DNA from 2 places in the Aerococcus sp. Group 2 genome. Region 1 is predicted to be linked to the other one. Evidence: predicted binding sites of a transcription regulator. Region 1 holds the regulator's gene; the other holds the start of a gene.
What was found. Region 1 encodes HrcA, which represses chaperone genes, less so after heat shock. Its sites were predicted from a motif close to TTAGCACTCNNNNNNNNNGAGTGCTAA; they were not measured.

Region 1 (4,399 bases):
CAGCGTTAGCTTCAGCATCTTTCATCATGCGGTCAATTTCTTCATCGGTTAAACCAGAATTGGATTGAATGGTAATCGCTTGTTCCTTACCGGTGCCTTTATCTGTGGCTGAAACATTAACGATCCCGTTTTTGTCAATATCAAATTTTACTTCAATTTGAGGGACACCACGAGGAGCTGGATTAATATCAGTTAATTGGAAACGACCTAAAGTCTTATTGTCAGCAGCCATAGGACGTTCACCTTGTAAGACGTGGATATCTACAGCGGGTTGGTTATCTGCAGCCGTTGAAAAGACTTGGGATTTAGAGGTTGGGATAGTCGTGTTCCGATCAATTAATTTGGTGAAGACTCCACCCATGGTTTCAATACCTAAGGATAGTGGCGTAACGTCGAGTAAGACAACGTCTTTAACGTCACCAGTAATCACACCACCTTGAATAGCAGCACCCATAGCAACCACTTCATCAGGGTTAACACCACGGTGTGGGTCTTGGCCAGTTAATTCTTTAACATGGTCAACCACTGCAGGAATACGAGTAGAACCACCAACTAAAATCACTTGGTCAATATCTGACTTGGATAAATCAGCATCAGCTAAAGCTTGTTGAACGGGTTTAGTGGTCCGGTCAACTAAGTCATCAGTAAGTTCGTTGAATTTTGCCCGAGTTAAGGTTAATTCTAAGTGTAATGGGCCACTTTCCCCAGCAGAGATGAATGGTAGGCTGATTTGTGTAGAGGTAACTCCGGATAAATCCTTTTTCGCTTTTTCTGCAGCATCTTTTAGACGTTGCATAGCCATTTTGTCATTGGAAAGATCAATCCCATTATCCTTCTTAAATTCTTCAACTAAGTAATCCACAATGCGTTGGTCAAAGTCATCCCCACCTAATTTATTATCACCGGCAGTAGATAAAACTTCAAAGACTCCATCACCGAGTTCTAAGACAGAAACGTCAAAGGTCCCGCCACCTAGGTCAAAGACTAGGATTTGTTCGTCTTTATCATCTTTGTCTAAACCATAAGCTAAAGCAGCTGCAGTAGGTTCGTTAACAATACGTTCAACTTCTAAGCCGGCAATTTTACCAGCATCTTTGGTTGCTTGACGTTGGGCGTCATTAAAGTAAGCTGGAACAGTAATAACAGCTTTACTTACACTTTCTCCTAAGTAATCTTCAGCGTAGCCTTTTAGGTATTGTAAGATCATAGCAGAAATTTCTTCTGGGGTGTAATCTTTATCATTGACATGAACCTTGTAACCGGATTCCCCCATATGACGTTTAATCGAAGCAACTGTATTTGGGTTTGTCACCATTTGGCGTTTAGCGACTTCTCCTACTTGAATTTCGCCATCTTTAAAAGCTACTACAGAGGGTGAAGTACGATTGCCTTCTGGGTTAGTAATAATTACTGGTTCTCCACCTTCTAATACTGAAACGGCAGAGTTTGTAGTTCCTAAGTCAATTCCTATAATTTTACTCATTATTTATTATCTCCTTTTTTATTATTGTGCAACGACTACCATAGCTGGTCTTAAGACACGGTCTTTAATGACATAGCCTTTTTGATAGACTTCAACTATAGTATCTGATTCTTGACCATCATTGGCAGGAACAGATGAAACAGATTGGTGGAAGTTAGGATCGAATTTTTCGCCTTTAGGATCAATCGTTTTTATTTCTTCATCATTAAAGGCACTTTGAATACTTTCCAATACCATTTCAATGCCGCGTTTCATACTGCGACTCGCTTCATCATCTGCTTCAATAGTCAAGGCCCGTTCTAAGTTATCAACTGCACCTAAGAGTTTTTCAGCTAAATGTTGGGAACGGTACTTAGCAGCATCTTGTCTTTCCTTATTATTTCTTCTTTGAATATTCTTAATTTCTGCAGATAAGCGAAGAATTTGATCATTTTTTTCTTCAAGTTCTTTCTTTATACTTTGAAGTTCACTCTCTTTATCATTCTCATGGACTTCTTGATCTTCATCTGCGGTTTTATTTTTCTCATCATCAGCCAGGTTTTCTGACTCATTATCCTTATCGGCTTTAATATTTTGATTTTGTTTCAAATCTTGAGCCTTGTTTTTATCCTGGACTGACTTTTCATCTTCATGTATATTTTCTGGGTCAACATCCTGATTGTTCTTATCATGAACTTTGCTCATCTGTTTACCCCTCCTCTTTATCATTTTTATAATATGAATCGATATAGTGATTGAGCTGTAGTCTCACACCTTGAAATAGTTGAGCCATACGCAGGTAAGACATATTTTCTGGGCCGAGAATAGCCACAGAAATCGTTTGTTGATCATTATTACCACCAACAAAATTGGTAGCCATAATAGATAAATGATTGAGGCCATCAGCCTGCATGTCCTTACCTACCTTCACTTGAATCCCTTGATCACCCGGATCAATGAGTGTATCTAATAAGTTAGGATTAGCAAATAGACGATTTAAATTCTCTACCTGTTGATAAGCATCACTTTGATAGAGATGGTTATAAAGATTTGCCTTACCTTTAACAAAGACGCGTGAGGCATCCATTTTTTTAAGTAAATCTTCGATTATACTTCCTTCATAAAGTAAACGTCGAATTGATTCATCAAAATAGGACATATAGTTACTTTTAAGGCGTACAAGAACGCTAGGAAGACTTAAACCAATTAAATCACGGTTAATAATATTTGCCATATCCTCTAAAGCTTCCATAGATACACTGTCTGGCAAACGATAGATTTGCGTTTCCACTGTCCCTTCTTCTGTCACTAAGACAAGCATCACTTGCCGGCTAGTTACCGGTACAAAGCGAAAGCCAGCTAAGTGGTAATGGTAAGCGTCAGGTCCTAATGAAATCGCTACATAGTTAGTTAGCTCAGCTAAAAGTTCAGTTGAGCGATTGACAATTTCATCTAAAGCCAAGTAAGGTGATTGAAATATTTCACTCACCTTTTCATTTTCCGCTTCACTTAATCCACTATCGATAATTCCACCGTTCTTGGGAAGAATATAATTAATGTAGAAACGATAGCCGGCTTCAGTGGGCACTCTTCCGGAAGACGAGTGCATCTTTTTAATCAAATCAAGTTTTTCAAGTTTTGCCATATCATTTCTAATAGTTGCAGAACTTGCCTCAAGGCCAGTCAGTTTTAGAATCGATTTAGAGCCAATCGGTTCTTCACTTTGACTATAGGCGTCAATAATCGCTTTTAAAACAATAATTTGTCTTTTACTTAACATCTTATCACCTCTTTTAGCACTTGACAGCTCCTTCTGCTAACATATCTATATACTAACATGGTTAAGTGCATATGTCAATAAAAGTCAAACTGTTTTTCAAAGAATTTCCTAGTCATTCCGATTCCTATTTTGACCTTTAGCAAAACGATTTTATAGATAAAGTTAAAAGATAGCCCTTACTCAGTAATAACAGCTGGCAGTGATGACTTACTAGCGACTCAACCTTTACCTTGGATCGGTCTCTAGCCTCATACAAAAAATGACAAAATAAAAAAAGTTGGCAAAATTGACACCAACTTTTAGAGAATTTAATTTTGATAATTTTCATATTTTTGTAGACGACTCAGACAGTCACTTTTATCTTGATTCAACTGTTCCACCATAGCCTCTACACTAGAGAATTTCTTTTCACCCCGTAAATATTCGTACCAAAATACCAGCATTTCTTCTCCATAAATTTCTGACTCAAAATCAAACAAGTTAATTTCAATGGTCTTGTCATTATCATCACCAAAAGTGACATTATATCCAATGGAAGCCATCCCCCAGAATAGCTGATGGTTGATTTGACATTGAACCAAATAAACACCCACTTTGGGAATTAAAGTACTGGCCTGGGTATAGATATTAGCCGTTGGAAAGCCTAGAGTACGGCCTCGTTTAAAGCCGTTTATGACTAAACCACGGAAGAAATAAGGATAGCCCAGAGCCTGGTTCGCTTCTTCCAGTGATCCCTCAGTCAGCTCCTTGCGAATCTGTTTGGAAGCAATTTTATTATTATTTTCATTCAATACGGGGACCTCAATAATTTTAAAGCGATCTTCAGCATAGTCTGGCAAGTTTTTCATATTGGCTATGGCTTTAGCACCATAGGTATAATCAAAGCCCGCAACAACTACCTTAGCATTTAAGCCAACCAGATAATTATCAACGAAAGCTTTGGGACTTTGATTAGAAAAGGCACTGGTATAATCAACTAAGTAAACCCGGTCTACCCCAAAAGTCTCAAGTAAATGCATCTTTTCTTGATTTTGCGTCAGGTATTTCATTTGATTAGGGTGAAGGTCTTGATTAACAATTAAAGGTGAAATATTAAATGTCATCACTGCTAATGGAAGCTTGCGTTTGAAGGCTTCCTTCCTTGCAGCTTTAATCAC
Region 2 (4,399 bases), on a different contig from region 1:
TTAAAATTAAACCAGCTACTGAGCCTGCATTTTGTAAAGCAGAACGTGACACCTTGGTTGGGTCAACCACACCATCAGAAATCATGTCTACCCATTCACCACTAGCAGCGTTGTAACCAACACCTTGGTCTTTATCGTGAATGTGTTCTACAATGACAGAACCTTCTAGACCAGCATTTTCAGCGATTTGACGTAGTGGGGTTTCGAGGGCACGAACCACAATATCTGCACCAGTTTGTTCGTCACCTTCTAAGGAGTCAACGACTTCTTTCACCTTGTCTTGGATATTCATGAAGGCAGTACCACCACCAGCTACGATACCTTCTTCAACCGCAGCACGAGTAGCGTTTAAAGCGTCTTCGATACGTAATTTACGTTCTTTTTGTTCAGATTCGGTCGCTGCACCCACGCGAACAACGGCAACCCCGCCAGCTAATTTAGCAAGACGTTCTTGTAATTTTTCACGGTCATAGTCAGAAGTAGTTTCTTCAATTTGTTTTCTGATATGAGCCACACGTTGTTCCAATTGTTCCTTGTTACCCTTACCTTCAACAATGGTGGTATCGTCTTTAGTAATGGTTACGCGGGCAGCTTGACCTAATTGATCAATGCTGGTGTCTTTCAATTCAAGACCTAAGTCTTCAGTAATGACTGTACCACCGGTAAGAACAGCTAAGTCTTCTAATTGTTCTTTACGACGGTCACCAAAGCCAGGCGCTTTCACAGCAACGACATTGAATGTCCCACGAATCTTGTTCAAGACTAAAGTAGGAAGTGCTTCACCTTCAACATCGTCAGCCACTAATAATAGGGATTTACCTTGTTGTACGATTTGTTCTAATAATGGAAGGATATCTTGAATATTAGAAATCTTCTTATCAGTGAGAAGGATGTAAGGATCATCGAGAACAGCTTCCATCTTATCATTGTCGGTTACAAAGTATTGGGATAAGTAACCGCGGTCAAATTGCATCCCTTCAACAACATCTAAGGCAGTGTCCATGGATTGTGATTCTTCAATGGTAATAACACCATCTTGGCCTACTTTTTCCATAGCGTCAGCAATTAATTGACCTACTTCTTGGTCGCCGGAAGAAATTGCCGCAACGTTAGCAATGGATTCTTTAGCATTCACTGGAACAGAAATTTCTTTCAAGGCTTCTACTGCCTTGCGGATAGCTTGATCCATCCCACGACGAATGCCCACAGGATTTGCCCCTGCTGTCACGTTTTTGAAACCTTCATGGACGAGGGCTTGAGTTAGGATGGTAGCGGTAGTTGTCCCGTCACCAGCAACATCATTGGTCTTAGAAGCGACTTCAGAAACTAATTTAGCTCCCATATTTTCAAAGTGATCTTCTAATTCAATGTCTTTAGCAATGGTCACCCCGTCATTGGTGATTAATGGAGACCCGTAGCTACGTTCTAGGACAACGTTACGTCCCTTAGGTCCTAAGGTCACTTTCACGGTATTAGCTAATTTATCAATACCTTCTACTAAAGATTGTCTTGCATCACTTGAATATTTAATATCTTTGGCCATTCTATCTATCTCCTATTCTAAATCTAAGCATGATCGAGAATTCAATGTTTTTTGTTGATTGTCGAAGTTCAGTCAATGATTATTCAACTACAGCAGTTAAATCTTTTTCTTTAATGATGAGGTAATCTTCCCCTTCATAGCGGATTTCGCTTACTGCATATTTTTCAAAAATAACTTGGTCGCCCACTTTAACTTGAGGGGTGTAGTCATCAGTAGCATCAGCAACGGCTACCACTTGACCTACTTGAGGTTTTTCTTTAGCAGCAGATGGTAAAACGATGCCAGAAGCGGTTTTTTCTTCCTCTTCTTGGACTTGAATAATCACACGTTCATTTAACGGCTTTAACATTTAAAATATCCCTCCAAATTTCACATACTAATTAATAACACTTTTAACGATTTGTTAGCACTCATCATCTCCGACTGCTAACTTACAATGTTTATAGTAAAACATTTCCAGATATAAATCAAGTAATTCGTTGACTTTTTTTGACCTTTTTTCTTTTTATCACTTTAAAAGTATAAAATATCATTTAAAAAGTATATTATGCTTGAAACCAGAAAATATAACGCTAGATTAAACTCTTTATTCTTTGATTTTTACTATTGATGACAAGAAAAAAGCCCTCACTTGAAGAGAGCTTTACTAAGCGACTGGCATAAGTTAGACCTGATCATTCTGTCAGGTTTCTGCTAACTTCTGCTAGTTCTACTAATTTTTCTTTTTATTGTTGCCATTTCGATTACCAATATAGTAAATCAAGGTTTGCAGCTCATTGGCTAAATCGACGTTTTGGACATGAATATCTTCAGGAACATCTAAAACCACCGGCGTAAAGTTCAAGATGCCTTGAATACCGGCTTCACCTAATTCACTCACGGTATCTTGGGCGACCTTTTCCGGAACGGTCATAATAGCAATCAGAATTTCCATTTCTTGAATCCGTTCCTTTAATTCACTCATGGGGTAAACCGGTACCCCACTATGGACGGTTCCTACAATCTCAGGATTAATATCAAAGGCCGCCCCAATCCGGATATTATTGGTCCGTTTAAAGTTATAATTTAATAAGGCGTTCCCTAAATTACCGACCCCGATCAAAGCCACTGTGGTGAGGCGGTCTTGGTAGAGTTGGCGACTAAAGAAGTCCAATAGAGCTTCAACATCATAGCCATAACCACGCTTCCCTAGGGCACCAAAATGTGAGAAATCCCGACGAATAGTGGCGCTGTCCACTTTGATCGCCTCACTGAGTTCACTGGAAGAAATCCGTGTCTTACCCATATTCTTAAAATTATGCAAGTAACGGTAATAAAGCGGTAACCGCCTAGCCGTTGCACGTGGAATTTCCTTCATGTTTCCACTCCTTTTCACAAGATATCAAATACATTTTATCACCTAAATCATAAAATGGAAAGAACTTTGTGAAAAATCACATAAATCTTTTTGGCTAATTTTCATTAATTTTAAAACTTTGTGAATAATTCCGCCCCTTTCTAAGGGAAAGTTCACAAAGCCAAAAAATATCTATCGATAAAATATGATACACTAGTGAAGACAATAATAAACGATTTAGGAGGAAAGGATCCAATGATTGTATTACAAGGATCAAAACTCATGCGACGTTTTGGCTCCGATATTCTTTTCCAAGATGTCCAAATGACCATCCAAGATAATAGTCGTACTGCCCTAGTCGGTAGAAACGGTACCGGCAAATCCACCCTACTCAAAATGTTGGCAGGGATTGAAGAGCCTGACCAAGGGCAAGTCACTCGGGCTAAGGGCAAGACCATTGCCTACATGGACCAACATGCCGCCATTGAAAACAGTCAACGGACAATTTATGAAGAAATGCGGTCGGTTTTTAAAGAATCCATCGCCCTCATCCACCATGCCGAGCAAGCCGCTCAAGACTTGGCCGATGCCCAGGATGAAGCAAGCTACCAAGAGGCCCTCAAACGCTATGATCAATTACAAGAAGAAGTCAACCAAAGCAATGCTTACGGTTATGATTCCGAGATTCGCATGGTCCTCCACGGCTTTCAATTTCCCGAATCAGATTACGACAAACCTATCAATCAATTATCTGGTGGTCAACGAACGCGACTAGCCCTGGCCAAGGTCCTCCTTGAAAAGCGCGATATTCTCATCCTCGACGAACCCACCAACCACTTAGACATTGAAACCCTAACCTGGCTAGAAAATTACCTACCTTCCTATCCTGGAGCCCTTTTGATCGTCAGCCACGACCGTTATTTCTTAGACCATGTCACCAATGAAACCTATGAAATGACTGGACACAGTATGGAATATTATAAGGGGAATTATTCCTTCTACCTCAAAGAAAAGGCTGTTCGCCTAGAAAGCTGGCAAAAGGCCTATGATAAACAACAAAAGAAAATCGCCAAGTTAGAAGACTATGTGGCTCGTAACCTGGTCCGGGCTTCAACCACCAAGATGGCCCAGAGTCGGCGTAAGCAACTCGAAAAGATGCCCAAAATCGAAAAGCCTAAGCAAGACGAAAAAAGTCCCCACATTCAATTTCTAACCGACAAGTCTAGTGGCAATGTGGTCCTTACTGCCGACCACTTAGGCATTGGTTACGATGATCACTTACTTTCCTATCCGATTGAACTGGATGTTAGAAAGCAACAAGCTATCGCAGTAGTGGGGCCCAACGGCGTGGGTAAATCTACCCTCTTAAAAACCATTATCCAAGAAATTCCCGCCATCAAAGGGGAAATTCACTATGGCGCCAACGTGACTATTGGCTACTATGACCAAGAATTAGCCAAACTCCACAGCAATAAGGATGTCCTCCACGAACTTTGGGATGACCATCCGACCATTAACGA

Region 2: JFU01_RS03910 (co-chaperone GroES) is a predicted target of HrcA. The motif match lies at 1,947-1,973, and genes of this name have one in related genera.

Annotation. Positions count from the first base shown of each region.
Region 1 is NZ_CAJHPA010000001.1:326,470-330,868, forward strand. It holds gene dnaK (molecular chaperone DnaK) at 1-1,483, opposite strand, end outside; gene grpE (nucleotide exchange factor GrpE) at 1,505-2,167, opposite strand; gene hrcA (heat-inducible transcriptional repressor HrcA) at 2,172-3,242, opposite strand; gene ribF (riboflavin biosynthesis protein RibF) at 3,551-4,399, opposite strand, start outside.
Region 2 is NZ_CAJHPA010000002.1:345,729-350,127, forward strand. It holds gene groL (chaperonin GroEL) at 1-1,543, opposite strand, end outside; gene JFU01_RS03910 (co-chaperone GroES) at 1,623-1,892, opposite strand; gene JFU01_RS03915 (redox-sensing transcriptional repressor Rex) at 2,256-2,900, opposite strand; gene JFU01_RS03920 (ABC-F family ATP-binding cassette domain-containing protein) at 3,135-4,399, shown strand, end outside.